3 regions of the Agrobacterium sp. NPDC089420 genome follow, and region 2 is predicted to be linked to each of the others. Evidence: predicted binding sites of a transcription regulator. Region 2 holds the regulator's gene; each other region holds the start of a gene.
What was found. The regulator PhoB, encoded in region 2, activates phosphate uptake and scavenging genes when phosphate is short. The targets are predictions, from matches to a motif close to TGTCATNNANCTGTCAT.
Positions count from the first base shown of each region.

Region 1: ACI2KA_RS16860 (DUF47 family protein) is a predicted target of PhoB. The motif match lies at 3,884-3,900, and genes of this name have one in related genera.
Region 3: ACI2KA_RS02960 (DUF1045 domain-containing protein) is a predicted target of PhoB. The motif match lies at 7,455-7,471, and genes of this name have one in related genera.

Region 1 is NZ_JBJDMY010000010.1:163,259-174,047, forward strand. It holds gene ACI2KA_RS16850 (efflux RND transporter permease subunit) at 1-3,041, shown strand, start outside; gene ACI2KA_RS16855 (NUDIX hydrolase) at 3,289-3,831, opposite strand; gene ACI2KA_RS16860 (DUF47 family protein) at 3,945-4,589, shown strand; gene ACI2KA_RS16865 (anion permease) at 4,589-5,593, shown strand; gene ACI2KA_RS16870 (EAL domain-containing protein) at 5,673-8,012, opposite strand; gene ACI2KA_RS16875 (lactonase family protein) at 8,399-9,604, opposite strand; gene ACI2KA_RS16880 (alpha-N-arabinofuranosidase) at 9,690-10,789, opposite strand, start outside.
Region 2 is NZ_JBJDMY010000002.1:350,598-361,386, forward strand. It holds gene pstA (phosphate ABC transporter permease PstA) at 1-442, shown strand, start outside; gene pstB (phosphate ABC transporter ATP-binding protein PstB) at 457-1,272, shown strand; gene phoU (phosphate signaling complex protein PhoU) at 1,368-2,093, shown strand; gene phoB (phosphate regulon transcriptional regulator PhoB) at 2,125-2,808, shown strand; gene ACI2KA_RS04310 (GcrA family cell cycle regulator) at 3,115-3,648, opposite strand; gene ACI2KA_RS04315 (aspartate aminotransferase family protein) at 4,079-5,278, shown strand; gene argF (ornithine carbamoyltransferase) at 5,335-6,252, shown strand; gene ACI2KA_RS04325 (Hsp33 family molecular chaperone) at 6,493-7,482, shown strand; gene apaG (Co2+/Mg2+ efflux protein ApaG) at 7,640-8,032, opposite strand; gene ACI2KA_RS04335 (O-succinylhomoserine sulfhydrylase) at 8,268-9,452, opposite strand; SAM riboswitch at 9,495-9,573, opposite strand; gene ACI2KA_RS04340 (2'-deoxycytidine 5'-triphosphate deaminase) at 9,647-10,744, shown strand.
Region 3 is NZ_JBJDMY010000002.1:82,193-92,981, forward strand. It holds gene exbB (tonB-system energizer ExbB) at 1-235, shown strand, start outside; gene exbD (TonB system transport protein ExbD) at 242-727, shown strand; gene ACI2KA_RS02930 (energy transducer TonB) at 724-1,647, shown strand; gene ACI2KA_RS02935 (Ldh family oxidoreductase) at 1,799-2,788, shown strand; gene ACI2KA_RS02940 (transcriptional regulator) at 3,104-3,349, opposite strand; gene ACI2KA_RS02945 (AraC family transcriptional regulator ligand-binding domain-containing protein) at 3,815-4,855, opposite strand; gene phnN (phosphonate metabolism protein/1,5-bisphosphokinase (PRPP-forming) PhnN) at 4,941-5,534, opposite strand; gene ACI2KA_RS02955 (alpha-D-ribose 1-methylphosphonate 5-triphosphate diphosphatase) at 5,531-6,667, opposite strand; gene ACI2KA_RS02960 (DUF1045 domain-containing protein) at 6,664-7,362, opposite strand; gene phnE (phosphonate ABC transporter, permease protein PhnE) at 7,652-9,001, opposite strand; gene phnE (phosphonate ABC transporter, permease protein PhnE) at 9,001-9,987, opposite strand; gene phnD (phosphonate ABC transporter substrate-binding protein) at 10,058-10,789, opposite strand, start outside.

The DNA of each region.
Region 1 (10,789 bases), on a different contig from region 2:
CCGATGTCGACGTTCCCGTCGTGGCGGTGGTCACCGCCTATCCCGGCGCAACGCCGGAGACGGTGGAGGCCGAAGTGACACGCCCGGTGGAAGAGGCGCTGAACGCCATCGGCGGACTGGATGAGATCACCTCGACCTCCTACGAAGGGCGCTCCGTCGTCGTCGTGAAATTCAAGCTCCAGGTTCAGGGTGCAGCCGCAACCCAGGAGGTGCGTGACAAGGTCGCCGCCATCGAGACGAATTTCCCGGAGGACGTCAAAAAGCCGGCCGTGTCCCGCTTCGATCCCGCCGCCGAGCCGATCCTGTCGCTCGCCATCAGCTCGCCGGCGCTGGATGTGCCGGCGCTCACCGCCCTTGCCGATCAGAAGGTGGTGCGCCAGCTGACGACGGTTGCGGGCGTCGGACAGGTAACCCTGGTCGGCGGCCGCAAGCGGCAGATCGATGTTGCGATCGACGAATCGCGCATGCGGGCGCTTGGGGTGGGCGTCAACGAGGTGGTGAACGCACTGCGCAGCGGCAACGGCGACAGCCCGGCCGGCAGCGTCATCGATAGCGTTTCCGAACGCACGATCCAGGTCCAGGGCCGCATCGAGGAACCCCGGGCGCTGCTCGATATGGTCGTGGCCAGACGCGGCGGCGCGGCCATCCGGCTTCGCGATGTCGCCACGCTGTCGGATGGGGCCGCGGATGCCGAAAGCCGTGCTCTCTACAATGGCCGGACGGCACTGGCGATCGACATCGTCAGGGTGCAGGATGCCAATACGGTTCAGGTCGTGACGGATGTGAAAAGCCACATCGACGCGCTCAATGCCGAGCTCGCGCCACAGAACGTGCAATTGCGCATCGTCACGGATGCGTCGACGCCCATCCGCGAATCCGTCGCTCAGGTGCAGACGACATTGATCGAGGGCGCGGCGCTCGCCATCGTGGTCGTCTTCCTGTTCCTGAATTCCTGGCGCAGCACGGTCATTACCGGCCTGACCCTGCCGATCGCGATCGTCGGCACGCTCGCGATCATCGATTTTCTGGGATTCACGCTCAACACGCTCAGCCTGCTGGGTCTCACGCTCTCCATCGGCATTCTGGTGGATGACGCGATCGTCGTGCGGGAAAACATCACCCGGCATCTGCACATGGGCAAATCCCATGTCCGTGCCGCACTCGACGGCACCAACGAAATCGGACTTGCGGTGATCGCGACCACCGCCACGATCGTGGCCGTCTTCCTGCCGGTCGCCTTCATGGACGGCATCGTCGGCCGGTTCTTCTACGAGTTCGGCGTGACGGTGTCGGCCGCCGTTTTGATCTCGCTCTTCGTCGCCTTCACGCTCGACCCGATGCTTTCGAGCGTCTGGCATGATCCCGATGCGCAGCCGGACGCAAAACGCGGACCGGTCGGGCGGCTGGTCGCCCGTTTCGACCGCGGCTTCGAATGGCTGGCCGAGCAATATCGCGGGGTGATCGGCTGGACATTACGCCACCGGCTCACCACCCTGCTCGCCACGGCCGGCATTTTCATCGGCAGCCTGTTCATGATGCCGCTGGTCGGAACGGAATTCGTTCCCGGTGCCGATGAAGGCCGCCTCCAGATCAACGTCACGGCCCCGGTCGGCTCCTCGCTGGATTATACGACGGCGAAGTTGCGCCTGGTCGAAAAGGCGCTGAGAGAGTTTCCCGAGGTTGAAACGCTCTATTCCACCATCAATACCGGCGGCTCTGCCGGCAAGCACCGCGCCACCGTGCTGGCGGGGCTGGTGCCCGTGACCGCGCGCGATCGAACGCCGGCCATGCTGGCCGAACCGATCCGCAAGCGCCTGTCGGCGATACCGGGCATGGAGGTCGCGGTCCTGCAGAATGGTCTTGGCGGCGACGAAAGCCCGGTGCAGCTCAGCATCCTTGGCGACGACCGGACGATCCTCGAAAAAATCGCCGCCGGTGTGGTCAAGGACATGAAGGACGTCCCCGGATTGGTGGACGTGACATCGAGCGCCCGGGATGTGACGTCCATACTCTCGGTGCGCCTGAAGCGCGACGCGGCGGCCGATCTCGGCATTTCCCGGTCCGAACTCACCGCCGCGCTGCCTGCCCTCATCGGCGGCGAGGACGTGTCGACGTGGACCGACAGCAGCGGCAACAGCCATGACATCGTGGTACGCCTGCCGCGCGAACGGCGCTCCGATGCGGCGACGCTCGGCGAGATGATGATCGCAACCGGCCGCACGGCGTCGAATGGCGCCCCCGTCATGGTGCGGCTCGATCAGGTCGCCGACATCGCCGCTGTGCCGGCGCCCGCCGAAATCCGCCGCATCGCCAATCGCCGCGAGGTGCTGGTATCGGCCAATATTGCCGGCCGCACGCTTGGCGAGGTGATGGAGACCATACGATCTCTGCCCGCCGCCCGTGATCTGCCGGACGGTTACGCCATCCGTTTCGGCGGCGAGGCCGAGACCATGCAGGAGACCATCGGCCACATGGTCAGGGCGCTCTGCATGGCGGTCGTCTTCATCTACATCGTGCTCGCCTCGCAATTCGGCAGCTTCCTGCAGCCGCTCGCCATCATGGCCTCGCTGCCGCTCTCGCTGGCCGGCGTCCTTCCGGGGCTGATGGTGGCCGGCAGCACCATCAACATGTTCTCGCTGATCGGCTTCATCATGCTGATGGGGCTCGTGACCAAGAACGGCATCCTGCTGGTGGATTTCGCCAACCGTGAGAGGAAGCGCGGGCTTTCACTCGACGCGGCGCTCGCAAGCGCCGGCGTCGTCCGCTTCCGGCCGATCATCATGACGACGCTTGCCATGATCTTCGGCATGATCCCGCTCGGGCTCGCAGTCGATGGCGGCGGCGCGCAACGCGCGCCGATGGCGCATGCGGTGGTCGGCGGCCTCGTCAGCTCCACGCTCCTCACCCTGATCGTCGTGCCGACCATCCTGTCCTATCTCGACAGCATCACGCGGCGTTTCGCGCGCCCGCTGCCGAAAGCGCCGGATGAGGCCGGACATTCGGATCAGCCGCCGCAGCCCTCCAGCAGCCCCGCGGCCTGAACGGCCTTTCCCGCATCCACGATGAGGCAAAGCGGCTCACCGCAGGAAAAGAATGGCGACCGGCCCTGCCAAAAGCGCGGCAAGGACAATGACGGGATGGAGATAACATACGAGAGAGCGAAGGACGGGTCGACGAAATTTCATGCGCTTGCACCTGATGACACTCATCGCGCAAGGGTGGGCATGGGAGATTGCCGTGGCATTACAGCGCCGGTCGAGGGTGCGGCCAGCATCCCCGGGGGCGCAGTCAGGGCTTATCGCCGCCCTGGCGTTTCTTTTTTCCCCTCGGCCGAAAGTCGACCAGCAGCGATTTCAGTTCGATATCGCGGACCCGCCTTGCCGCCTCGTCCGGACGCACCCATTCCAGCAGGCGCTCGCCGCGCTCCTTGAAACTCGTTTCCGCATCCGTCACCTCGATCTGGAACACATCGACGACGCAGGGAACGACATCGCCATTGTCGAGCATCTTGAGATAGGTGTAGCGGCCGACGGCTGCCTTTTTCACCCGGCCGCGCACGCCGGCTTCCTCCCACGCCTCGATGGCCGCCGCCTCATGCGGTTTCCGGCGTTTCATCGGCCAGCCGCGCGGAATGATCCAGCGTCTGCTGGTGCGCGACGTCACAAGCAGGATTTCGATATCCTCGCCGTCGCCGTCATAACGAAAACACAAGGCGGCATATTGCTGCCGGAAAGCGCCGGTGAAGAGCTTTTCGGGAACGGCAGCGAGTTGCTGAAGCAATGTCAGGGCGCGCGCCGGACGGGTTTTCCGGCTTTTTTTCGAGGATTTCATATCCGTTGATAGTGCTGATTTTCCGGGTTGCATCAATGCCCCGCCTGCATTTATGACAGTTTTATGACAATTACCCCCTACAACATAAATAGCGCCATTGAGGGCCAATTCGCATGATGAGCATTTTCCGCAAGCTGATGCCGCGCGAGGACCGTTTTTTCGACCTGTTTAGCCAACATTCGGAAACCGTCGTCAAAGCCGCCGCAGCCCTGGACCACCTCCTGAGCGGCATCGACGTCGAGAAAAACTGCGACCTTATCGTTTCCCTCGAAGACCAGGCGGACGGCATTACCCGCGACGTGCTGCTTGCGGTACGGCGCAGCTTCATAACGCCCTTCGATCGTGGCGACATCAAGGACCTCATTCAGTCCATGGATGACGCCATCGACATGATGCACAAGACGGTAAAGACCATCCGCCTCTTCGAACAGAGCGAATTCGACCCGCTTATGAAAGAGATGGGCCATGAGATCGTGCGTGCGGCAAACCTGATCGCCGAAGCCATTCCGCTTCTCGAAAAGGTGGGGACCAACGCGCAGCGCCTGTCGGCGATTGCCGAGGAGGTCACCCGCGTCGAGGGCCGTTCCGACGATCTGCACGATCAGGGCCTGAAGGACCTTTTCCGCCGCCACGGTGCGGCCGGTAACGCCATGGCCTATATGATCGGCAGCGAGATCTACGGCGAACTCGAAAAGGTCGTTGACCGCTTCGAGGATGTGGCCAACGAAATCAGCGGCATCGTTATCGAGAACGTCTGATGGATGTCGCGCTTGCCCTGCCGCTGCTTGTCGGCCTCATCGCCATCGCGCTGTTCTTCGATTTCCTGAACGGTCTGCACGACGCCGCAAATTCCATCGCCACCATCGTCTCCACCCGCGTATTGCGCCCGCAATATGCGGTTGCCTGGGCGGCCTTCTTCAACTTCATCGCCTTCCTGTTCTTCGGCCTGCATGTGGCGGAAACGCTCGGCACCGGCATCATCGATCCGGCCATCGTATCGCCGCAGGTCATCTTCGCCGCGCTGATGGGCGCGATCGTCTGGAACATCGTCACCTGGATTTTCGGCATTCCCTCCAGCTCGTCGCACGCGCTGATCGGCGGTCTCGTCGGCGCCGGATTTGCGAAGGTGGGCTTCAATTCCATCGTCTGGTCAGGCCTGCTGAAGACCGTCGGCGCAATCTTCATGTCGCCGGCCATCGGCTTCTTCCTTGCCCTGCTTCTGGTGCTTGCCGTGTCCTGGCTGTTCGTGCGGCAGACACCCTTTGCGGTGGACCGCACCTTCCGCGTCATGCAGTTCATCTCCGCCTCGCTTTATTCGCTCGGCCATGGCGGCAATGATGCGCAGAAGACGATGGGCATCATCGCCGTGCTGCTGTTCAGCCAGGGGCATCTGGGTGAGAGCTTCTACGTGCCTTTCTGGGTGGTGATTTCCTGCCAGTCGGCCATGGCGCTCGGCACGCTGTTCGGCGGCTGGCGCATCGTGCACACCATGGGCTCGAAGATCACCCGGCTGAACCCGATGCAGGGTTTCTGCGCCGAAACCGGTGGTGCGCTGACATTGTTCGGCGCGACCTGGCTCGGAATTCCGGTCTCCACCACCCACACGATTACCGGCGCCATCATCGGCGTCGGGGCCGCCCGCCGCGTCTCCGCGGTGCGCTGGGGGCTTGCCGGCAATATCGTCATCGCCTGGATCGTCACCATGCCGGCGGCGGCGCTGATCTCCGCCGCCGTTTACGGGCTGACATCGCTGTTCGGCTGACAGGTTTCCTCGACCCGAACGCCACTCTCATGGGAAACAGCGGCGGAACCCTAGGCCGGGGGTCCGCCGCTGTTTTGCGTCAAACGGAATATTTCTTGCGCTTGGTGGTGCCCGCCGCCTCGGCAGGCGCCACATCCGGCTTGCCGAAGAGATATCCTTGCGCCTGCGCGCATCCCTCATCGACGACCATGCGGTATTGCGCATCGGTCTCGATGCCCTCGGCCGTCACCGGCAGGTCGAGGCTGCGGCCAAGGCCGATCACCGCACGCACGATGGCGCGGGCATTGTCGTCGTCGCTCATCGCGGCGATGAAGCTGCGGTCGATCTTTATCTTGTCGAAGGGGAAGCTCTGCAGATTGCTGAGCGAGGAATAGCCCGTACCGAAATCGTCCATGACGATGGCGACGCCGAGCGCCTTCAGCTGGTTGAGGATGACAAGCGTCGCCTTGCGGTCCTTGAGAAGGGCGGCCTCGGTAATTTCCAGTTCCAGTCGGCCGGGGGAAAGGCCGGTCTGCATCAGTACGGTGCAGACGACATGGCCGAGATTGGCCAGCGAAAACTGTAATGGCGAGACATTCACCGCGATTTTCAGATGCGGCGCCCAGGTGCTCGCCTGACGGCAGGCCTCGCGCAGCACCCATTCGCCAAGCGAGATGATGATGCCGCTTTCTTCGGCGATGGGAATGAAGACATCCGGCGACACCACACCCCTTGTCGGGTGCTGCCAGCGCACCAGCGCCTCATAGCCGACGACCTGACCACATTCGACGGAAAGCACCGGCTGATAGTTCAGCAGCAATTCGTTGCGATTGATGGCAAGCCGCAGGTCCGTTTCCAGTTGCCGGCGCTCACGGGCTTCCTGATCCATCAGCGGATCGTAAAAGGCGAGGATGCCGCGCCCGCCCATCTTGGCGCGGTAAAGCGCCAGATCGGCGGCATGCATGATGCTTTCATCGTCCTGGCCGTCCCGCGGGAAGACGGCGATGCCGATGCTGACGCCGACGGCGGTCGGATCATCGGCGGCATTCATTTTCAGCCCGAACATGGCAAGGATCGTCTCGGCCAGCAGGCGCGCCTCTTCCGCCTTCGTATGCCGGGTGGTCAGGATGACGAACTCGTCGCCGCCGAGACGGGCGACGACATCGCCAGCCCTTGCGCATTCCTCCAGAATGGCCGCGACTTTTTTCAACACGCGGTCACCCTCGGCATGGCCGAAAATATCATTGACCGCCTTGAACCGGTCGAGATCGAGCGCCAGCAGCGTGAATTCGTCCTCGGCGTCGCAATGCCCGATCTGCTGATGCAGGCGGGTCTGGAACATGGTGCGGTTTGCAAGGCCCGTCAGCACGTCATGACGCGCGAGATATTCGATTTCCCGCTGCGCCTCGCGCTTTTCCGTCAGGTCGCGAATGGCCATCACCTCGCAGGGGCGGCCGCGATATTCGATCGTGCGCACGCCGAGTTCGAGCACCTGCGCCTGCCCGGAACGCTCGCGGATCGCTTCCACCGGCGCATGTCGCGGCAGATAGGCGGGCTGGCCATCGATGGCCTTGAAGAGGTCGTCAGGGTTCTGACCGATCAGCGACACTTCTTCCCGGCCCAGAAGACCGGCAAAACGGGTGTTCAGCTCCACGATGCGCCCGTCGCGAACGACGGCGAGGCCATCCAGCGTCGCATCCACAAGCCCCTTGAGATCGACGAGGTAACGATCCACCAGAGCGGCCGCGGCGGTGGAGGAAAGGATCAGGAAGGTAACGCCGGAAATGGCGCAGATCATGATCAGCCGGGCGACATTGTCGGGATCAGGCCCCGACACGGAGGGATCCGGCGTCAGGATCGTGGCCGACATGGCGGTGAAATGCAGCGCGCAGATCGCGAAAATCGCCGATCCGGCCGGGGCGACGATGCGCTTCCACGAGCCGAGGCGGCGAAACAGAAAAAAGGCGACAAGAAAAGACGCCCAGGCCACCGCAAAACCGCCCAGCACCGGTCCCCAGCGATAACTGATCGTTGCGGCGACATCCATCCCCGCCATGCCGACAAAATGCATGACGGCGACCGATAGGGTGACAAGCGTTCCAACGATGACGGGACTGTAGGCGGCCTGCGAGCGGGCCGTGAGCGCCAGCCAGAAGCCAAAAACGGCAAGAACCGCCGAAAGGGCCGTGAAGGAGAAATCATAGCCGATCGGAACCGCGCCGTTATAGGCGAGCATGGCGACGAAATGCGTGGCCCAGACGCTCAATCCCGCAGCAAAGGCGGCAACCAGAACCCAATAGGGTTTGCGGCCGGCCGGACTTTCTTCCGCGCGCAGCAGCAGGTGAAAAAAGGCAAGCATGCCGAGGAGACAGATCGATGCCGCGAGAAGCACAATTGCCCGGTCATGCTGTATCGCGACGCATTCCAAAACCGTGAACATATGCACTCTCCCAGCCTCTGAAGAACCGCTCACGATGCCACTATGGAAGTGGTTTATTTATAAATCTCTAATGCAACTATTGATAAATGGTGCGCCGGCCTGACACGGAACGGGAAATGTGCCGAAATCCATCGGTCTTTGTGCGCGGGCTTGGTCACGGTCGAGGGAAAATTCGCCAGGCTCCGCCGTTTCATTTCCCCATGGCGCGGGTGGACACGGCCTCGCCTCTTCCGGGTCGCGGCCGATGGGCAAAAGCCATAGGGGAGCCGACGCCAGCCTGGGGTAACATTAAGGGATGCCGGCCGAAAACCGACCGGCATCCCGTGACGCAGATGATCAGCCCGGCAAAATCGCCGGGTCCCGAAAGGCCGAAGATACGCGGCCTCCTACGGCAGCTGCACGATCTCGACCCAGTTCGCCCCCTTGCCGACGGGATAACGGCCGACATTGTTCAGCGCACCGCTTTTCTGGTCGATCGAATAGACCGAGAGACGATCCGATTTTTCGCCGGAAACGATCAGGAAACGACCCGTCGGATCGATGCGGATGCCGCGGGGCTGTTTTTCGGTCTCGATGGTGCCGACACGCGAAAGCGCGCCGGTTTCCGGCGATACGGTAAAGATGGACAGCGAACTCGTCGAACGCTCCGTGGCGTAGACGAAACGGCCGTCCGGCGTCACGCCGATATCGGCGGCCCATATGCGCGGCGGGGCGGCAGCGGCGGCGCTGGCCGGAGCGGCGGGCTGTACCGGCACGTTGAAGGCCGGCGGCGGCGGCGGTGCGATACCCGGCTCAAGGCCGGAGCCAGGCGGCAGGATCGCAACGGCGTCCTGCTGGGCGAGGGTTCCGTTCGCCGGGTCGAGCCTGTAATGGATGATCTCACCGCTGAGTTCGGTCAGGATGTAAACGGATTTATTGTCCGGCGCGACGATGATGTGGCGCGGCCCCTGCCCCGCCCGCGTCTCCAGTGCCGCCGGACTATTCGGCTCCAGCATGCCGGTTTCCGGGTTCAGCACAAATTGCAGCACCGCGTCGGAGCCGAGATTGGTGGCAAACACGTATTTTCCCGTTTTGTCGCTGACAATGGAGTGGGCGTTCCGGCCCGTCAAAATCACCTGTTTCGCGCCATCCTTGACCAGCCCGTCCGCCCCCACCGGCAAAGACGCGATCTTGTTGCCGCCATAGGACGAAAAGAACAGCAGTCGCCCCGATTTTTCCGCAGAGACATAGGGCATGCTGTCGGGAAGCGCGGCCACCGCCTGTTCGGCAAGGCCGCCATTGGCCGGATCGATCGCATAGGTCACCACCCGGTAAGGCTGCGAGCGGACGACGGCATAGAGATGTTTCCGGTCGGGGCTGACCGTCATCGGCATGACGGCGTTGCCGGCCGAAACATCGCCGAGCGGCGCCAGAACACCGGTCTTTTCATCCATGCTGAAGGTATTTATTTTTCCATCGGTCGCGGCGGAGACATAAACGAATGTCTTCGCCAGCACCGTGGCGGGTGTCGCCAGCAGGACGATCGAAACCGTCAGGCAAGCCGTGGACATGGAAAACAATCTGCGCACCTGCATCACTCCTCCATTTGCCAAATGCTTCTCCGCCGAGGAACACATTTCATCGTCGTGCATCCGGCCAATCTTCAATCACCGGGTTGCCCCCACACCCGGCCCCACCTCACGCTCCGAGACGGATCATCCGATAACTCAGCGGCGCCATGGTCGCCTTCAGCCGCCCTTCCGAAAACAGCGCGCCCGCGCCATCCTGCGGCGCAACCGTTTCACTGTCCGGCCCGTTCGTCGCCTTCAGCCCGTGACCGGCCATCACCTTGTCCATGGTGACCCTGCGCGCGCCGAAACCCTCAACGGCGATGTCGAGCTCTATCGCTTCCTCCGGGTGACGATTGACAAGGAAGAAGGTCAGCCCGCCATCGGCCTCGCTCTCGACGGCCGAAACGTCGAGATACGGCACATCCTTGGCGAAGGCCGTGGAATAGCCCGGCACCTCGACAGGCAGTTTCAGCGCCCGCCCACGCCCGTAACGGGACGCAAAGAGGAAAGGATAAAATATCGTCTGCCGCCAGGCGGTCCCATCGGCGACCGTCATGATCGGCGCGATGACGTTGACGAGCTGCGCCAGGCAGGCGACCTTCACCACGTCCGCCCGGCGGATGAAGGTATTGATCATGCAACCGACCAGAAGCGCATCCTCGAAGGTATAGACGTCTTCAAGCAGCGCCGGCGCATGCGGCCAGCCATCTTGCCCTGCCAGCAACGCCTTGTCCGCCTCGCGCGAGTGATACCAGACATTCCATTCGTCGAAGCTGATATAGACGTCTTTCTGCGATCGCTTCTTCGCCTTGATATAGGCGATCACCCCGGCGATGGTGCCGATATAATCGTCCAGCCGCGCGCTCTCAGCCAGAAAATCCGCCGTATTGCCGGTCTCGTAGTCGAAATAGAGATGCAGGCTGATATAGTCCACCACATCATAGGTATAGTCGAGAACCGTCGCCTCCCAGTCGGGATAGGTCGGCATTCTGGGCGAGGAGGAGCCGCACACCACCAGTTCGATCGACGGATCGAAAGCGCGCATGGCCTTTGCCGTCTCGAAAGCCAGACGGCCATATTCGGCGGCGGTCTTCTGGCCGATCTGCCAGGGGCCGTCCATTTCGTTGCCGAGGCACCACATCTTCACGCCCCAGGGGTCTTCGCGGCCATTCCTGCGGCGAAGATCGGACCATTGGCTGCCGCCCGGATGGTTGACGTATTCGAGGA
Region 2 (10,789 bases):
GCTGGTCGGCGGTCTCGTCCTGACGCTGATGACCCTGCCGACGATCATCATCGCGACGCGTGCTGCCCTCAAGGCCGTGCCGCCGTCGATCCGCGCCGCCGCCCTCGGCCTCGGCGCCTCCAAGATGCAGACGATCTTCCACCACGTCCTGCCGCTTGCCATGCCCGGTATCCTGACCGGCACCATCATCGGCCTCGCCCACGCACTGGGAGAAACGGCGCCGCTGCTGCTGATCGGCATGGTGGCATTCGTTGCGAACTACCCGACAACGCCGATGGATCCGTCCACGGCCCTGCCGGTGCAGATTTACATGTGGGCGAACGAAGCCGAACGCGCCTTTGTCGAAAGGACTTCCGGCGCTATCATCATCCTGCTTCTGTTCCTCATCGTCATGAATGTTGGCGCAATCCTGTTGCGTCGCCGCTTCGAACGGCGCTGGTAGAGGGAGATTGAGCAATGAACATGTTGTCGGAAGCAGCAGTTGAAAAGGCGCTGGACAAGAAAATGAATGAAGTTTCATACAAGATGATCGGCAAGGACGTTTCGGTTTATTACGGCGAAAAGCGCGCGCTTTACGACGTGAACCTCAATGTCCGCGAAAATACGGTGACGGCGCTGATCGGCCCGTCCGGTTGCGGCAAGTCCACTTTCCTGCGTACCCTCAACCGTATGAACGATACGATCGACGGTTGCCGTGTCACCGGCAAGATCACGCTCGACACCGACGATATCTACGATCAGGCGATCGATGTCGTGGAGTTGCGCGCCCGTGTCGGTATGGTGTTCCAGAAGCCGAACCCCTTCCCGAAATCGATCTACGAAAACATTTCCTACGGTCCGCGTATTCACGGTCTCGCCCGTAACAAGGCGGACATGGACCAGATCGTCGAGCAGAGCCTGCAGAAGGCCGGTCTCTGGAACGAGGTGAAGGATCGTCTGCACGAATCCGGCACCGGCCTTTCCGGCGGCCAGCAGCAGCGCCTGTGCATTGCTCGTGCGGTTGCCGTCAGCCCCGAGGTTATCCTGATGGACGAACCCTGCTCGGCGCTCGATCCGATCGCGACCGCCAAGGTCGAGGAACTGATCCACGAGCTGCGCACCAATTATACGATCGTTATCGTCACCCACTCCATGCAGCAGGCGGCGCGCGTTTCCCAGCGCACGGCGATGTTCCATCTTGGCCACCTCGTCGAGGAAAACGAGACCGACAAGATGTTCACCAATCCGGATGACCAGCGCACGCAGGATTACATCATGGGCCGCTTCGGCTGATCCCCGGCCGGCGCTTTATCGAAACCGAACAAGACTGGTGCCTCTGCCTTACGCTGCTGTGTATGTGCATGAAGGCCAAGCCGGAGGACTAGACCGTGACACAGACAACGACCCATTCGCATATTCTGTCCGCCTATGACGACGAATTGAAGTTCCTGACGCGCCGTATCGCCGAAATGGGCGGTCTGGCCGAGCAGATGTGCGCCGACGCCGTGCGTGCGCTCGTCAATTCCGATGCGGCCCTGGCGCAGAAAGTCATTTCCGATGACACGATCCTCGATCATTCCGAGCGCGAGATCGGCGACAAGGCCATCGTCACCATCGCCAGACGTCAGCCGATGGCGGCCGATCTTCGCGAAATCATCGGTACGCTGCGTATCGCGGCAGACCTCGAGCGCGTCGGCGATCTCGGCAAGAACACCGCCAAGCGCGTGATTGCAGTGGCCGGAACCGGCGTGCCGCGCAAGCTCGCCCGCGGCATCGAGCATCTTTCGGAACTGGCGCTGGTCCAGCTCAAGGAAGTGCTTGACGTCTATTCCACCCGTTCCGCCGAGAAGGCCAATGCCATCCGCGAGCGTGACGAGGAAATCGACGCCATGTATACGTCGCTTTTCCGCGAACTCCTGACATACATGATGGAAGATCCGCGCAATATCACCACCTGCACGCATCTTCTGTTCTGCGCCAAGAACATCGAGCGTATCGGCGACCATGCCACCAACATCGCCGAGACGATCTATTACATGACCACCGGCAGCCAGCCGGAGGGCGAGCGTCCGAAGGACGACAGTTCCAACACGCTCGGTTCGGTGACCGAGTAACAGACAAGCAGAAGCTTGCGGAGTTCAGCATATGGTGCCCAAGATTGCAGTTGTGGAAGATGAGGAAGCGTTGAGCGTCCTGCTTCGTTACAATCTCGAGGCTGAGGGATATGACGTCGATACGATACCCCGGGGCGACGAGGCGGAGATCAGGTTGCAGGAGCGTATTCCTGATCTTCTGATCCTGGATTGGATGTTGCCCGGCGTCTCCGGTATCGAACTGTGCCGACGGCTGAGAATGCGGCCGGAAACCGAGCGTCTGCCGATCATCATGCTGACGGCGCGTGGCGAGGAAAGCGAGAGGGTTCGCGGTCTCGCCACCGGCGCCGATGACTACGTCGTCAAGCCGTTCTCGACTCCGGAGCTGATGGCCCGCGTCAAGGCCATGCTGCGCCGCGCCCGTCCCGAGGTTCTCTCGTCGGTGCTGAAATGCGGTGATATCGAACTCGATCGCGAGACCCATCGCGTCCACCGCAAAAGCCGTGAAGTGCGCCTTGGACCGACGGAATTCCGCCTGCTCGAATTTCTGATGACATCGCCGGGCCGGGTATTTTCCCGCTCGCAACTCCTGGATGGCGTCTGGGGCCACGATATCTATGTTGATGAGCGCACCGTCGATGTGCATGTCGGCCGCCTGCGCAAGGCGCTGAATTTTTCGCATATGCAGGATGTCATCCGCACCGTGCGCGGCGCAGGATATTCGATGGAGGCCTGAGCGAAGCTCGGTCTGTGTATCTTATTCCGATTGACATTGAACACGACAATCAAAAATGGCCCGAAGCCGCATATGGTTTCAGGCCCTTTTTATGTCCGGTTTCCCAAGCGTCCGGTCGGTCTTCCGGTGGGGCAGAAGATCGGCGACGTGCTGCGATCCGGGTCATCGCGCGGCCCGAAGACAGGAGGGAAGTTTCTGCGGCATGTGCCGGTGCGCTTCTGCGAAAAACCGAAACGGCAGTCGGCCAGGCACAAAAAACGGGCCACAAGGCCCGTTATATTTGATGGCGAATGTGCATCCTGACCATCAGGCCTTACGGCGTTCGCTCACAGGCTGATAGGCAAGTTTCGCATGGAACTTGCAATAGGGCGAGGATTCCAGTGCCTCGCAACCGCAGAAATGGAAATCGTCCTTCAAGGGATCGCCGACCGGCCATTTGCAGGTGCGCTCCGTCAATTCCGTCAGGGTCAGGCGACGGGAAATCGGGGTGACGACGTTTCTGGACGGAGCATAATCGAGAACCTCTGCGGTTTCGATGTCGATCTGTTCGTGAAGAGCCGTTGCCGCGTTGGAACGATTGAGGGCACGTGCCGGCGCTGCGCTGACGCGGGCCGCGAAATTGGTCGCGCGCGGTGCGGGCGCGGCAGTGCGTTTCGGCGCGGAGCGCGCCGAGGTGACCGGGCCGCCGGCCTTGACGCGTCCCGGCAGATTGAGACGGTGGACCTTGCCGATCACGGCATTGCGGCTGACGCCACCCAGCTGCGCTGCTATCTGGCTGGCGCTAAGCCCCTCGGACCACAATTTCTTGAGCTTTTCGACCCGTTCGTCTGTCCAGTTCATGCCGCTTCTCCGCTTGTCGCGTATATTTCGGCAGAATCCCTCTCCGTCTCGCGGGCGTGCCGTGAGCGTGGTTTCCGCCGGATTTTTGGTGACTAGTTCCGCCGCAATGCAGTCTAGTAATTAGCGATTAACCTAGTGCCAGCCCGACTCCGTGGCAAGAGTCGCGGGAATCATCTGGAATCGATTTTCCGGTTTTCCCCAACTTGCTGGCGAGTTGAGTCTGAAAGGCAACACCTTGGGGCTCGGTTGCCGCCGCCTACTAGTGCTTGAGAAGCCCGGGAAACGCGGACTTTTGTTGACATCGGCAAGCGAAGTGACAATAGTGCCCCTGCCGCCGCAAGGCGGCATTTTTGATTTTCAGGCGAGGGATAACCCTTCAAGCCTATTGACAACCGTCTGACAGCGCATCCGCGCAAGGAGTGATACAGCCATGGCCGAAGCCGCCGCGCCATTGTTCGATACATTTGCAAGAGCCCCCCTGCGCTTCGAGCGCGGTGAAGGCGTCTGGCTGTTCACGGAAAGCGGCGAACGATATCTGGATTTTGCAGCCGGTGTCGCGGTCAACTCGCTGGGCCACGCGCATCCGCACCTCGTCGAGGCGATCAAGACCCAGGCCGAGAAGGTCTGGCACGTGTCGAACCTCTATGAAGTGCCCGGGCAGGAAAAACTTGCAAAACGCCTGACGGAAGCGACTTTCGCGGACAAGGTCTTCTTCACCAATTCCGGTGCGGAAGCATTGGAGTGCGCCATCAAGACCGCGCGCCGTTATCATTATTCGAAGGGCCATCCGGAAAAATTCCGCATCATCACCTTCGAAGGCGCCTTCCATGGCCGCACGCTGGCGACGATCGCCGCCGGCGGCCAGCAGAAATATCTGGAAGGCTTCGGCCCCAAGGTCGAAGGTTTCGACCAGGTGCCCTTCGGTGATGTCGATGCGCTGAAGGCCGCCATCACGGCCGAGACGGCCGCACTCCTTATCGAGCCCATTCAGGGTGAGGGCGGCATTCGTGCCCCCGGCAAGGAATTCCTGCAAATTCTTCGGGCATTGTGCGAAGAGCACGGCCTGCTCCTGATTTTTGATGAGGTCCAGACCGGCGTTGGCCGCACGGGCAGGCTGTTTGCCTATGAACAGACCGGCGTCGCGCCCGATATCATGGCGGTCGCCAAGGGTATCGGCGGCGGCTTTCCGCTCGGCGCGTGCCTTGCAACCGCGGATGCCGCTTCGGGCATGACGGCGGGCGTGCATGGCACCACCTATGGCGGCAACCCGCTGGCCATGGCGGTCGGCAATGCCGTGCTCGATGTCGTTCTTTCCGATGGCTTTCTCGAGAAGGTCCGCGATGTCGCACTGGTTTTCCGCCAGGGGCTTGCCTCGCTGAAGGACCGGTATCCGGATGTCATCGAGGAAATCCGCGGCGAAGGCCTGCTGCTGGGCATCAAGGCCAGGGTTCCGGCAGGTGAATTGCTGCAGGCCATGCGCGCCGAACATCTGCTGGGCGTGCCGGCGGGCGACAACGTCATCCGCCTTCTGCCGCCGCTCGTTACCACCGCGGAAGAGGCCCGTGAAGGCCTGGCGCGCGTTGAAGCGGCAGCCGCATCCCTGACCGCAAAACAGGCGAAAATCGCCTGAGGAAACACTAGAGGGCGGGCCTCTCCCGGAGGCTCGCGAGCATGGGACAGTTTGAAATGGCTTCACCTAAACATTTTCTCGACCTGTCGGCCGTTGGCTCGCAGGACCTGCGGGCAATTCTTGACGATGCCCGCGCGCGCAAGGCCGCGACGAAGGCCGGCACCGCGGAGAAGCCGCTTGCCGGCAAGATGCTGGCAATGATCTTCGAAAAGCCGTCCACCCGCACCCGCGTCTCCTTCGATGTCGGAATGCGCCAGCTCGGCGGTGAGACGCTTTTCCTCTCCGGTACGGAGATGCAGCTGGGTCGTGCGGAAACGATCGGCGATACGGCCAAGGTGCTGTCGCGTTATGTGGACGCCATCATGATCCGCACGACGGATCATTCGCGCCTGCTGGAACTTGCCGAACACGCAACCGTGCCGGTCATCAACGCTCTGACGGATGATACCCATCCCTGCCAGATCATGGCGGACATCATGACGTTCGAAGAGCATCGCGGCCCCGTCAAGGGCAAGACCATCGCCTGGACGGGGGATGGCAACAATGTTCTGCATTCCTTCGTCGAAGGATCCGCCCGCTTCGGTTATCGTATGACGATGGCGGTGCCGATGGGGTCTGAGCCCCATGACAAGTTCCTGAACTGGGCGCGCAACAATGGCGGCGAGATCATGTTGTGCCACGATGCCGACAAGGCGGTAGCGGGGGCGGATTGTGTGGTCACCGACACCTGGGTATCGATGAACCAGGAACACAAGGCGCGCGGTCACAACATCTTCCAGCCCTATCAGGTCAATGACGCCCTGATGGCCAAGGCGGAAAAAGACGCGCTTTTCATGCATTGCCTGCCGGCGCATCGCGGTGAAGAAGTGACGGATGCGGTCATTGACGGCCCGCAATCCGTGGTCTTCGATGAGGCGGAAAATCGCCTGCACGCGCAGAAGTCCATCATCGCATGGTGCATGGGCGTCATCTGACGAAAAGCACCCGCGCGGATACTCATCCCACCGGGCGCTTGAACTTGTCTGCGTAGATTACCATCTGTGGGACTTCGAAGCGGCCCGTCGGTTCTGCCGGCGGGTCAGCGCCACGATTTGCACGTTTTTCTCCGGAAGCGGTTTCGCTTCCCGGGTCTCTGTGCGACAAGCAAAAAACCACACTGTAAAAGCCGGACTTTTGGACGGTAGCGGCGCCACGGCTGCGCCAGGGAGTATCACATGGCAGATGTAACGGTTGAACTGGATGATCTCGATTTTGCTGGCGACGACAAGGTTGTGCCCTTTCAGGTCGAAGGTCTGGACGTGCGCGGCCGCGCCGTACAGGTCGGACCGCTGTTGAATGCCATACTCGAGCGGCATGATTATCCTGCGGCGGTCGCCCGTCTGCTGGCAGAAGCGACGGTTCTGACGGCGCTCATCGGCACATCCCTGAAGTTTTCCGGCAAGCTGACCGTTCAGACCAAGGGTGACGGCCCGGTGGACCTGCTGGTGGCGGATTTCTCCGCGCCGGAAAGCATGCGCGCTTACGCCCGTTTCGATGAGGACAGGTTGGCGGCGGCAATCGCAGCCGGCGCGACCTCGCCGGAACAGTTGCTGGGCAGCGGTATTCTGGCTTTCACCATCGATCAGGGCGCCGGCATGCAGCCCTATCAGGGCATTGTGCCGCTCGATGGCTCCTCGCTGGAGGATATTGCCGGCGTCTATTTCCGCCAGTCCGAGCAGCTTCCCACTCGCGTGCGTCTTGGCGTTGCCGAGTTCTTCGACCGCGACGGCGAAGGCAAGCCCCGCCACGGCTGGCGCGCCGGCGGTGTCATCGCCCAGTTCCTGCCGCAGGCGCCCGAGCGGTTGCGCATGCGCGACCTGCATGGTGGCGACGGCGATGAGGGCGGTCATGAGGTACAGGAGGACGATGCCTGGACGGAAGCCGTCACGCTGTTGAACACGGTGGATACCGATGAGCTGACCGATCCGCAGGTGCCGGTGGAACGCCTGCTCTTCAGGCTTTTCCATGAAAGTGGTGTGCGCATCTATGATCCGCAGGCCATTTTCGACCGCTGCAGCTGCTCGCGGGACAAGATCAAGGGCGTACTCTCCGGCTTCACCGCCGAGGAGATCGAGGCGAGCGAAGAAGACGGCGCCATTGCCGTGACCTGCGAGTTCTGCTCCACCACCTATCGCTACGATGTCAGCGAGTTCGAAAACGTCTGAAGGCGAAACCGTGGCATCCGCACGCCGTCATCCCGTCCTTGAGCCGGGATGCGACACAATCGCGTCTCTGGTAGAAAAGACCTATGATGCCGGGCCAGGTCCCGGCTGGCGGGTTCTCAACCGATATCGTTACGCCTGCAATATCGGGGCTTCCATTTCAGTTCAGGACCCGCATCAGGCCGGGTGAATCCAGTGAAAAGGCCGGTATGGTGACGTTGAACACCTCGCCATTGTCCGTTTCCATTTCATAATGGCCGAACATCAGGCCTGACGGCGTGTCCAGCGGGCAGCCTGAGGAATATTCATAGCTGTCACCGGGTTTGAGATGCGGCTGCTCACCCACCACACCCGGCCCGTAGACTTCATCCACCTGGCCGTTCTGATCGGTGATGTGCCAATAGCGATTGACGAGGGTGACGGGAATATCGGAATTGTTCGCGATCACGACCTTGTAGCCCCAGACGTAACGGTCGTCATCCGGGTCGGATTGTTCCTCGAGATAATACGGATCAACCGTGACCTCGATATCCCTTGTCAGAGCACGATACATACGCGCCACACCTCGATATTATGCCTGCCTCCGTATCCTACACTATAGGCTCAGGCTATCGTCAAGAAAATGAATGGCTTGACGGGCAGGAGGCTCCTTCTGTCGCGCCGTTTTCCACCATTAGGGATAACGGTAAAGGTAAATATTGGTTGCGCGCTAAAGGATTTTGTCATCGTCCGGCCGATCGCGCCATGGCCGGCCCCAGGGAAGGCCACGGCGATCATCGAACGAATTTTCAGGCGGAAACCGCCGCCAGGGCCTTCGCCAGATCGTCCAGCAGGTCGTCCGTATCCTCGATGCCGCAGGAAAGGCGCAGGGTGCCGCCGGAAATGCCGAGTTCGGCACGGGCCTCGTCGGAGAGGTTCTTGTGCGTTGTCGTGCCGGGATGGGTGATGAGGCTCTTGGCATCGCCGAGATTGTTGGAAATCTTCACGATCTCCAGCGCATTCTGCAACGCGAAGGCTGCATCCTTGCCGCCCTTCAGCTCGAAAGCCACCAGCGTCGAGCCGCCGGACATCTGCCGCGCGATGATGTCCGCCTGCGGGTGATCGGCGCGGCCGGGATAGATGACCTTGGCGACCTTGCCGTTGCCGGCGAGGAAATCGGCAATTTTCGAGGCGTTGGCCGTCTGCTGCTTCACGCGCAGTGGCAGGGTCTCGATGCCCTTCAGAAGCGTCCAGGCGTTGAAGGGCGACATGGCGGGGCCGGTATGGCGGAAATAGTCCTGCAGCTCTTCTTCGATCCATTTCTTGTCGGAAAGGATGACGCCGCCGAGGCAGCGGCCCTGGCCGTCAATATGCTTGGTTGCCGAATAGACGACGATATGGGCGCCGAGTTCGAGCGGCTTCTGGAAAAGTGGTGTCGCAAACACGTTGTCGACCACCACCTTGGCGCCGATCTGGTTGGCAAGCTTCGCCACGCCGGCGATGTCCACTACCTCGAGTGTCGGATTGGTCGGGCTTTCGAGGAAGAACAGCTTGGTGTTCGGCTGGATCGCCTTTTCCCAGTTGCCGAGATCACGCCCGTCGATGAGCGTGCACTCAATGCCGTATTTCGGCGCAAGCGTCTCGACCACCCAGCGGCAGGAGCCGAAGAGGGCGCGGGCGGCAACGATATGATCGCCGGCGCGCAGCTGGCACATGATGGCGGCGGTGACGGCGGCCATGCCGGAGGCGAGCGCCCGGGCGTCCTCAGCACCTTCCAGCAGGCACATGCGCTTTTCAAACATGTCGTTGGTGGGGCTTGCATAACGGGCGTAGATAAAGCCATCCGTTTCGCCCTTGAAGCGGGCTTCGGCGGCTTCGGAGTTTTCGTAGACGAAACCCTGGGTCAGATAGATCGCTTCCGACGTTTCACCATAGGGTGAGCGCAGCGTGCCACCGTGAACGAGCTGGGTTGCCGGGCGCCATTTATTGCTCATGTGATCACCTTCAAAACAAAAAACCGGTCGCAAAAGCAGACCGGTTCCAAGCACCCGGTCTTTTTAGCCACTTGTTTAACGTGGCTGCAAGCCGACCGGCCAAATCACCACGGGATAAGCTTGCCATACTGCCGTTACCGGCTTGCGTCAATGCTTTCCTTTTGGTTTTGTCGCCGTAAAAAGGAATGATGACGATGACGAGAACCACGGGCATTTTGGCGGACGGCGCAATCAGGGCGCTGTTTGCGGGCGGCAGGCTGAAAAGCGAGGCCGATCTTGATGTTGATCAGGTCCAGCCCGCCAGCCTCGATCTCAGGTTGGGCTCCAGGGCCTATCGCGTGCGCGCCAGCTTCATGCCCGGCCCCGGAACCCGCGTCATCGACAAGCTCAATCGTCTCAGCCTGCATGAGGTTGATCTCAGCCAGGGCGCGGTGCTGGAGACCGGTTGTGTTTATATCGTTCCGCTTATGGAAAGCCTTGACTTGCCGGTGGATATGTCGGCGTCCGCCAACCCCAAAAGCTCGACCGGCCGCCTTGATATCTTCACCCGCGTCATGACCGACAATGCGCAGGAATTCGACAAGATCCCGGCGGGATATAAGGGGCCGCTCTATCTGGAAATCAGCCCGCGCACCTTCCCCATCGTGGTGCGCCGCGGGTCCCGCCTGTCGCAGATCCGTTTCCGCATCGGCCATGCTTTGCTCAATGAAGGCGAGCTTCTGAAGCTGCACGAAACGGAAACGCTGGTCGCCAGCGAAAGTCCGAACGTGACGGGCGGCGGCATCGCGCTTTCGATTGATCTCAAGGGCTTCGGCGAAAACGGGCTGATCGGTTATCGCGGCAAACATCACACGGCCGTGGTGGATGTCGACAGGAAGGCCCAGCACGAGGTTCTCGATTTCTGGGAACCGCTTTATGCGCGTGGTCGCGCGGAACTGATCCTCGATCCGGATGAATTCTATATTCTCGTTTCACGCGAAGCCGTGCATGTGCCCCCACTCTATGCCGCCGAAATGACGCCTTTCGACCCGCTCGTGGGCGAATTTCGGGTACATTACGCCGGCTTCTTCGATCCCGGCTTCGGTCACGCCCAGGCCGGCGGCACCGGCAGCCGCGCCGTACTCGAAGTCCGCAGCCACGAGGTGCCCTTCATCCTCGAACACGGCCAGATCGTCGGCCGCCTGGTCTATGAGCATATGCTGCAGAAACCGGAAGGCCTTTATGGCAGCGGCCTCGGCTCCAACTATCAGGCGCAGGGCCTGAAACTCTCCAAGCATTTCCGCGCGGAATAATGAACCCGCCGGGTGCTTGACACCCGATACGAACTGTCGGATGTC
Region 3 (10,789 bases), 270 kb from region 2:
TCTTGCCGTCGTTGCGCCCGGTATTGCCGAGGCGCTCCTGGCGACCGCCATCGGTCTCGTCGCCGCCATTCCGGCGGTGGTGATCTACAACGTCTTCGCGCGCTCGATCACCGGATACCGTCACTTGCTGGCGGATGCGGCCGCCGGCGTGGAACGCCTCGTCAGCCGCGACCTCGATTTCCGCCGCATTCCCCCGGGCAGCAGCAAGCCCGCAGTGTCGCTGGTTGGACGGTGACCGGTCATGGCTGGCGGCATTCGCGAAAATAGCGGAGACGATCTCTCCGAAAACCACGAGATTAACGTCACACCCTTCATCGATGTGATGCTGGTTCTGCTCATCATCTTCATGGTGGCCGCACCGCTGGCCACGGTGGATGTGAATGTCGATCTGCCCGCATCCACCGCCAAGCCGGCGGAGCGACCGGAAGAGCCGCTTTATCTGACGGTAAAGGATGATCTTTCGCTCAACCTTGGCAATGATGCGGTCGCTCGTGAAACATTGGCGGCCGCGATCGACCGGCAGACGGGCGGCAAGAAGGATACGCGCATTTTTCTGCGGGCGGACAAGGCTGTCGACTACGGCCACTTCATGGAAATCATGAACCTGCTGAGGGATGCCGGTTATCTCAAGATTGCCCTGGTGGGACTTGAAAACGCGGCTGCCGCATCGCAGCCCGCCGCTTCTGGGCAGCCCGCCGCGCCGACGGCCGAGGGAACGGCGCCATGACAGAAAGCGGCTACCCGCACGCCCGCCATTCCCGTCTGGGGGAAGTGACGCTGTGGTCCGCCGCGGCGCTGCTCATGCTGAGCGTCCATGCCGGTTTTGCCTATTATCTGATGCAGGAGCCCGAGGAGCTGGATGCCGGCGGGCCTCCGCCTGCCGCGATCATGATCGAAATGGCGGCGATACCGGAGGCCGTCCACACCGAAGAGACGACGCAGGCGCAGGATGTCGAAGACGCTGAAGAAGTGAAGAGCGACAGCAGCGAACCGGTGGAGGAGGCTGCCCCGGAAGAGCCGCCGCCGCCCGAACCGGTTGTGGAAACGCCACCGCCGGAACCGGTTCAGCCGCCTGAACCCCCGGTCGAGGAGATTGTCGAACCTCAGGAAATTCCCGAACCGGTGGAGCCGATCGATCCCGTGCAGGAACAGATGATGGCGGAACTCGAAAATGTCGAGGTTCCTCTGCCTGTCATGCGGCCTCCGCCGCCGCCGGTCGAACAGAAGGTGGAAAAGAAAGAGCCGGAAGAGAAAAAGAAGGTCGAGCGCCAGCGTCCAAAACCGCAGCAGGCGTCGGAATTGCGGGAAACGGCGAAGGCCGAGGCTCAGCAGTCCAACCGGACGGCGGCGTCGCGCAGCAATGCCGGTTTCTTCTCGTCATCATCGATGTCAAATGCCGATTGGGGTGCGAAGGTACGCTCCGCGATGCAACGGCGACTGGTCCGTTCGGCTGGAAAATCCGGAATGACGATTACGGTTTCCTTCAAGATCGACAGCGGCGGATCGGTGGGTGGCGCAAGGATCATTTCGTCCACCGGCGACTCGGCGATGGACCAGAAACTCTTGGCCGTCATTCAAAAAGCGTCCGTCTCGCCGCCGCCGCCTGGTGCCAATACGAGTTTCACCCTGCCTATTCTTTTCAAATAGGTGTGAAACTGCCCGACTGCATAAGGGCATCCCGACCCTGGAGAGGATGGGATGCCCGATTTATTTTCTATGTTGATTTGCTGAGGCCGCATGCCGCAAAGTGGGGCCAATTCGTCCCATCGCATAAAAGCCAACAGGAATTACCACAATCATGAAATTTTCGATCGCAGAGGCGGAGGATCTCGTATCCTCTATCTTTGAGCGCAATGGCGTTCTGCCGCAAAACGCCCGTTCGGTGGCAAAGGCGCTTGTCGCCTCCGAAGCCGCGGGTCAGAGCGGTCATGGTTTTCGCCGCATCCCCGTTTATGTCCGCCAGGCGCGGGTCGGAAAGGTCGATGGCAAGGCGCGCCCGGTGTCGACACGCGTGAAGCCCGGTGTCCTGTCGATCGATGCCAATCATGGTTATGCCTATCCGGCGATCGACCGTGCGCTGGAAGAATTGCCGGGCATGGCCCGGCAGCAGGGTATTGCGCTCGCCGCGATCCATCGCTCGCATCATGCCGGCGTCATGGCGCTGACCGTCGAGCGTTTTGCCGAAATGGGTCTCGTCGCGCTCATGTTCGCCAATGCGCCGGCATCCATGGCGCCCTGGGGTGGTAGCAAACCACTCTACGGCACCAATCCGATCGCCTTCGCCACTCCCGTCGGTAACGCCGATCCCCTGGTGATCGATCTGGCGCTCTCCAAGGTCGCGCGTGGAAAGATCATGGCGGCGCGCCAGAAGGGCGAAACCATCCCTGGCGACTGGGCGCTCGACAGAAACGGCCGGCCCACGACTGATCCCGACGAGGCGATAGAGGGAACCATGGTGCCCGCAGGCGAGGCGAAGGGGGCTGCGCTGGCGCTGATGGTGGAGATCATGGCCGCTGCCATTACCGGCGGAAACTTCGCCTTCGAGGCCTCGTCCCTTCTGGATGACAAGGGCGCTCCCCCCTCTCTCGGTCATACGATCATCGCCTTAGACCCCGTTTCGTCCGGCGGCGCGGCCTTTACCGAGCGGCTGGCGCTGATTGCCGGCGAGATAGAAAAGCAGGAAAATGTGCGCCTTCCCGGCCGTCGCAGCCAGGGAATACGCAAACAGGCGCTGGAAAACGGCATCGCGATCGAGAGCGATATTCTTGCCGAGATTCGATCGCTGTGAAGCTGCTGCGTAATAATAATAAAACCCGGCGGATCGAATGGGACCCGCCGGGCAAACCGTCTGTGGCTGCTTTGCATTTGCGTCGATAAAGGCCGGACATCATGTCCGGCCCGCTTTTGGTCCGCCATCCCGCCATCGATATGGAGGGATTTCGACGCATAAAGCCGCTCATCCGGTTTTAAGCTTACGGGAAGGGGACGATTTCGCGTAAGCTTGGATGCAGTCAGGGGACAAGCCGGGCTGGCCCTCTATTTGAAACTGCGGCTGAACGAATTGCCGCAGGTTCATTGCCGATCCGGTTGCGCCAATGGTTGTTCAAGCGTCCTGCTCGATCAGGCCGCGCAGGAGAGCAATGCTGACGGCATTCAGCAAATTGGCTGCACCCAGCCTGTTGCGCACACGTTCCAGCGTATCCTTGACCTCCGCTTCGTCCGTGCCGGTGATCAAGGCGACGTGGGAAGGGTGTTTGCCCCGCGCCACCAGCCCGAGATAATGCCGTTCACGATCCGAAAGGACAATTTCACGCGTCTGGCGATGTTCATGTGGCATTTTTGAAGACATTTTTTCGGCCCCAAAAGAGATCGACCTTCCGGCACGCGATCAGGTGGTCATTTCATTTCCTGAAACCGGCGTGTCAGCTTTCTGTCTGTACGCGAACAGAAACGTTGATTTCGCCAATAGGTTTCATTTGGCATCAGGAATTATGCGATGGAATGCGGCTTCGGCAGCTGGCCGGTCCCACCTTATCGGCGCAATCCCGGGAATTTTCAGAATTGCCGTACCAATATTGCTATAAACCGCAATGGTTCTGTCCAGAACAACATGCGGATTCAAAACCTTGGAACGTTTTTCGTTAAACCTTCGGGATGGCGCCGGCTCTAATAGGCGATATCCCGTACCGATAGAATAACATCTCGCGCCAAGTTTTGCGTTTTATTGTTATGTTTCGGCACATCTATCGATCGGTGCCGACATATTTTTTAATTCTGACGCATCGTTCCGAAATATTGATGCCGTAAATAATGATCAGCCGGAGGAATGATGCGCGTGTTTCCTGCGAATATCCGTGGGCGTTGCTCCGAACCAGCGGGAAACGGAACGTGAAAATGCTACCGGTGTCGAATAACCGAGCCTGTAACTTATATCGGAAACCGGGAGATCGCTTTCCACTAGAAGCTTGAAGCCGGCATTTTTGCGAATGGCGTCCTTTATCTCGTTGAGGTTGGTTCCCAGCTCGGCAAGCCGTCGCTGAAAGCTGCGTTCTGAAAGATTGAAATGAGGGGCGATCTCGCCCAGAGAAAGCTCGGCGTCCGACAGCCGTACCTGCATGTAACGTTTCACCTGGTCGATGAAATGTGTCGCTTCCGCCGATGTTTCCGGCCGCAGCATCCGGCATTGCAAGTTCATCAATTCGAACAGACGCTCATCCGCATTCGGATTGGCTGCATCGAGAAGCGATATGGGAAGGCGCATGGTATGAATCGGCTGGGAAAAGCTGACGCGTTTGGTCATCCGTTCTTTAAATAGCTGAATATTATTCGGTTTGGTCCGCTCCAGACCAATCTCGATCTGGTTGATGCGATCGCCGAGAATATCGCGGAGACGCTGAATGAGAATGGCAAGGGAGAGATCGACATATTGATCGCGTTTGGCGATCACCGGCGCAAAGGACCAAGACAGGGTCACGTGGGCGGCATCCGTGACCATGGTAAAATTGCTGTTATTGGTCGCGTAATAAACATGGTCCTGAAGAAAACGCAGGAACGCCCGTACCGTTGGTGCGCTCATCAGGCCATATCCGAATGCGCCGGATGCGCCGGCGGGAAAGGTGGAGGCGCATTGCAGACCGAAGGTATCGTCGCCGGAAATCAGCGCACAGGTCTCCAGCAGACGGCAGAATCTGTCGAGGCTGATACGCTCCGTCAGGCTGTTGAACGTGGTCGGATCGATATCGAGAGCCTTGCAGATGGGAGCGATATCGATGCTTCGCGACAGGGCGTAATTGCTGACGCCGGCGGCCAGACCGGCCACCACAGTTATCTCGTCGCTGAGCCTCTTTTCGGGCATGCCTCGCCTTGGCGTACCATGTTTGGAAATTGTCGCCTGATGGTAAGCCCTGAGCGCGCGTTTGTCGAGCAGTCCCGTGCCGGCTTCAGGTGCGGGCGGCGCTTTGTTCCAGCACTTGCATGATGGTTTGGCCGGCATCTTCGATAGCGCCGCTATTATCCACGGTCGTTACGTCGAAGTTTCCGGCAACCGCCAGCGAACTGCGTTCCAGCCGCCGCAGAATATCCTCCCGGCTTTCCCGTCCGCGTTGCTCCAACCGTTTCGCCAACACCTCCGGCCGAGCGACGATGTTCACGACCTTGAGACGGGAAAAGGCGGTGCCGAAGTGGGGCAGGGCTGAGCGGGAACCGTTGGCGATGACCACATCCCCCGCATCGAGATGACCATGGACGGCGGCCGGAATGCCATATTTCAGCCCATGCGCCTGCCAGGAGACCGCGAATGCGCCTGCATCTTCCAGCCGGTTGAACTCATTCATCGAAACGGCGTCGTGATTTTCACCACCTGCATCGCCGCTGCGGGTGATGACGCGACGGGTGAAGTGGAAGCCGGGCCGGCCTGCCAATTGCGTTGCCGCAAAATCCATCAGCGTGTCCTTGCCGGCCCCGCTCGGGCCGACAATCACGATCATTGTCCCCGGCGATGGTGCGCGCCGGTTATCCTTCCCGTCGCCGGTCATGCCACGCGCTTGCCCTGGCGCCAGACGGAACGCGCCACCGGTACGCCATCCTCCCGGTGGACCCGGACCAGATCGGCCCGCAATCCCGTCGCGATGCGGCCACGGTCAAGAAGGCCAACCGTCTTGGCCGGTGTGGCGGTGACCATGCGGAGCGCTTCCGGCAGGCTGATCGCTTCCACCTGATCTGCAAGCAGGAAGGGCGCGAAAAGCAGGCTGAACGGGACATAGTCCGAAGAAAGGACATCCAGCACGCCGATCTCGGCGAGATCGCGGGCAGCGATGTTGCCCGAATGGGACTTGCCGCGAACGATGTTGGGGGCGCCCATCAGGACACTCATGCCGGCGCTGTGCGAGGCCTTCGCCGCCTCGACGCTGGTGGGGAATTCCGCCAGTTTCACACCGTGGCCGATCGCTTCACCGACATGTGCTTCCGTCGCATCGTCATGGCTCGCGACGGTGATGCCGCGCTCGGCGCAGCGGGCAGCCAGGTAATCGCGATGCTTGGTGGAATATTCGGCCGATGCGGCCTGCCGCCGCCGTACGAATTCGGCGAAAGCCTCGTCGCTTAGTCCGCGCTTTTTCTGGTAATAGAAGATGTACTGATCCATCGACTGGAACTGGCGCTGACCCGGGGAATGGTCCATCAGCGAAATCAGCCGCACGCGCGGATCGGTCTCGAAGTCTTCGAAATGCTCCAGCACGTCCGCCGAGGCGACTTCACAGCGCAGATGCAGCAGGTGGTCGGCGCGCAGGCGGTTCTGGTCCGCCGCCGCTTCGATGGCATCCGCCATCTCCCGCATTTCGCCCTTCTCGAAGCCGCCATCCTCATCCGAGCCGAGGCGAAGGCAGTCAAACACAGTGGTGATGCCGGAGGCCGCCACCTGCGCATCATGGGCCTGGATCGCGGCGATCTTGTCCCAGATAACGCCGGGACGGGGCGAATAATGCTGCTCCAGATGGTCGGTATGCAGTTCCACCAGGCCCGGGATCAGGAAGTCACCTTCGACATCCTCCCCCGTCTTGGATGCGCCTTCACTGATATCGGCGATCTTGCCGTCGCGGATCAGAACGGAGCCCAGAATAATATCGTCTTCCAGAACGATACGGGCGTTGGAAAGGGCGTGCTCGGTCATGGGGTCGCATCTTTCTTTGGCTGCTGGCCAAGCGGGTGCCAGCTGTGAACGGTGAAGGGGTCGCCGCGCGTTTCTTCTACGAACAAAGCGAGGCCGGAAATGGCGAGGGGCCGGTCGACAAATTCGGCAAACCGCGCCGACAGGACCTCATGCATGGCGGGCTGCTCGCTCTGGTCGATGCGCCCGGTCAGCGTCATGTGAAACCGGAAGTCATCCATGACATGCGGATAACCCCAGAGCGACAGATTCTGCCGTTGGCTTTCCGTCAGGCTTTGTGGCCGCCGGCGGGCAATATCCGTCTCCGACAGGGGCGCGCGAAACCGGTCGAAATGATCGACGATCTCGGCGGCAAAATCCTGCAGCGGTTGGTAAATCCGGTCGGGAACCAGCGCGAAAAAAGGCCCGAGCGCACCCACGACGACGCGCGGAATGTCGAAAGCGGATTGGCTGGTGGCAAAGCCTTCGACGGCCGTCACCAGCTCTGCCTCGCTATATTTTTCGGAAAGCTCGAAAGGAGCCTTCAGGGTTGCGTGGAAACCGTAACGGCGAGGCTCGTCCGTTAGCTCCGCATAATCATCGTGGTCGTCATGCAGGGTACCGGAAAACGCGTTGCGGCCGAGCCAGCGCGATGCTGCTTCCGTCAGGGGATGATCTTTAGCCGGAGAAAAATAGATGGCGTAGCGCACGGCAAGCACTCTTCAGTGTCATGGAAAACCAGGGATGAGAAGCTATTTGGCGTGACTCGCCCGCTTCCCGCAAGGTCAGGAGTGCGAGGTAATCGCTTTCCGTGACAGAATGATGATGCCAGCGAAAAAAACCGCCTTTGACATGCGGTTGGGTTTGCGAATCTGCCGGGGGTGCGCGGCAGCATGAAAAGCGATTGGCCAGACGCAGGGACGGCGCCTGCGCCCGCGTGCCCAGGCGGACGGCAGGATGGTGAAAGCGGTGCGGGTTCCGCGTGAAGTCCCGCCCCGGTTCCGTGGCTTAGTGCTGTGTTTTTCCGATCAGGCGCGAACGCAGCGAATTCGAAATATGATCGAACAGGAAAACCACGAAGAGGATGAGCAGCACCATATAGGCGACCTTGTCCCAGTCGGCATTGGTGCCCATGGCTTCCAGCAGTTTCAGGCCGATGCCGCCCGCACCCACCGCGCCGATGATCGTGGCGGAGCGGGTATTGCTTTCCCAGAAATAAAGCGACTGGGAAATGAAGACCGGCAGCACTTGCGGCAGCACGCCGAAGCGGTTGACGGCAATCGGGGAAGCGCCGACCGATTTGACGCCCTCGCGCTGCTTGTCGTCGACATTCTCCAGCGCCTCGGCATAGACCTTGCCGAGCGCCCCGGTATCGGTGAAGAAGATCGCGGCAATGCCGGGGATCGGTCCCGGGCCGAAACTGCGGGTGAAGAACAGCGCCCAGATCAACATGTCGATCGAGCGCAGGAAGTCGAATAGACGCTTCATGCCCCAGTTGGCGGCCTTGTTGGCAGTGATGTTGCGTGCAGCGATGAAGGCGAGCGGCAGGGCGACGAGCGTGCCGAACAACGTACCGACAAAGGCCATGACCAGCGTCTGCATCAGCTTTGAGAGAATATCGGCATGTTGCCAGACGCTGTTGTCGAGAAAATCGTCGGCCATATGGCTGATATTGGAACGCTCCGGATCGAGCCTCTCTCCCCAGAGCGCGAGAGCGGCCAGTTCGCCATAACCCTTGCCCCAGAATTCCGACTTGGTGTCGAACAGGAAATTCGCCCATCCGAGGAAGCGGCGCTGCACATAGACCTGGCTGGTGCGGATTTCCGCCTGACCGGCAAAACCGTAATGCACGAGAACCTTGTTGCCGTCCTGGCGGATTTCCTGCGGAACATCGTCGGGCGCCCTGGCCTGTTCGCCATTGATGATGACCGGATAGTTCCTGCCGTCGACATAGACATCAACCCGGGTCGGCGTCACGTCGAGGCGGTTTTCCATGCCCGCATACACAACGCTATATCCGCCGTCCGGCAGAGGCTGCAGCCAGTCGATCCTTGCGTCGGCGGGATATTGTCCGCGGCTCGACCATTGCGGCTCGACCTTGCCATCCTCGAAGCGCAGGCGCGGCTGGGCGCGCCAGGAATACCAGTCCTGAATATAGCTCGACGCACGGTCCCACCGGCCCTGCATGAATGCCGGTCCGACATTAAAGAAGAAAAAGCAGCCGATGAGATAGACGACGACGGCAACAATGCCGGTCAGCAGGCCGTATCGCTGCATGAAACCGCGATTGAAAATTGCCGGATGCGCGGCCGTCAGCCTCTCGCGTTCGGCGGTATTGAGAATGAAGCTGGACGACATCAGGCCGCTCCCCGTCCGAATTCGAAGGATTGATGGCCGATCAGCCTGCGGCGCAGCCAGCCGGAAAACTGGTCGACGGCGATGATGGTGATCAGCAGCAGGATGATGATGGCATAGGTCTTCGACGCGTGGTCATTGCCGATCGATAGCCGGAAGACCTCGCCGATGCCGCCGCCGCCGACGGCGCCGATGATGGTGGAGGCGCGCACGTTGATTTCGGCGCGTAGCAGCGCATAGGACACGAAATTGGGCAGAACCTGCGGCACGATGGCGAAACGCACCCGCTCCAGCCAGTTGGCGCCGGCGGCGCGCAGGCCTTCATCCGGCTTCATGTCGGCATTTTCCACCACTTCGAAGAACAGCTTGCCGAGAGCGCCGATCGTATGGACCGAAATCGCGATGATCGCCGCGATGGGACCGATCGACAGGATGGCGGTCAGCAGCCCGGCGATCACGATTTCTGGAAAGGCGCGCAGCACTTCCATCACCCGGCGTACCACCCAGCGCACGAGGCCGGCGCCGACAAGGTTGGTGGAGGCGAAGAAGCAGAGCACAAAGGCGAAGCTGGTGCCGATGATCGTCGAGACCAGGGCAATATTGAGCGTGATGATCAACTGGTAGATGAAGTGCGGGATGTAGAAGCCGTCGGTGATGTAGACGCGATCCGCGACATAGTTATATTTCAGCGAGCCGTCGGCATAGGGTGACGGCAGGTCGAACATCGCCCGGAAGATTTCCAGCGGACTGTCCGGCACGAAGGTCTTCATGAAATCGAAGAAATAGGGCAGGCGCTCGAAGAATTTGCCTGAATTGGCCGCATTGGCGAAATTCAGGGAGGCGGCGAGGATGACGAGAAAGATCACGAGCGAAATGACGGTGTAGACCCGCCGTGTCGCAAGCTGCTGTCGATAGTGGCGCATGACCGTTTGGGACGATGCGCTCAATCCCTCGGGCGAGAGGGTTCCATGGTGCAGTGTGGTCGCCATGCCGCTTTTCCTTTATTGGCAAAAGCGGCGGCGCCGCAAGGCACCGCCGCTTCCGGATATGATCTGAGGATCAGCCGCCGATAACGGACTTACGGGCGTCGATGATCGTCTGGTAGAAGGACGGATCGACCTTGATGTAAGCGGTGTTCTTGCCCTGGGTGAAGCCCTGGAAGCAGGCGAGGTCCTTCTTCGGCAGTTCCATGAAGAAGTTTTCGACCTTCTGCTTCATCGCGTCGCCGAGCTTGTTGGTGACCATCAGCGGGCCGTTCGGGATCAGCGGCGACTTCCAGACTTCGACGATATCGTCCATGTCGAGGTTGCCCTTCTTGACCATCTGGTAGAGGTTGCCGGCGGTATAGCCTTCTTCCCACTTGCCGACGCCCGAACCGAAGGTGGTGCCAACGTCGAACTTCTTGTCGAGAACGGCGAGAACGAGGTTCTCATGGCCGCCGCCGAAGCCGGTTTCGGAGAAGTATTCCTTCACCGGAACGCCGGTTTCCTTCGGGATAGCCACGTTCGGAACGAGGAAGCCGGAGGTGGAGTCAGGGTCGGCGAAGCCGATCTTCTTGCCCTTGGCGTCAGCCAGCGTCTTGATGCCGCTGTCCTTGCGGGCAACCATGATCGTGTAATAACCGGTCGAACCGTCAGCGCCGGCCGTGGTCAGGATCGGGTCAACGGCCTTCGGGTCGGCCAGAGCGATCTTGGCGTAGGAGGATGCGCCCATGGAAGCGATGTCGATGGTGCCGCCGAGCAGGCCCTGGATGACGCCGTTATAGTCCGGCGACGGGAAAACCTGAACTTC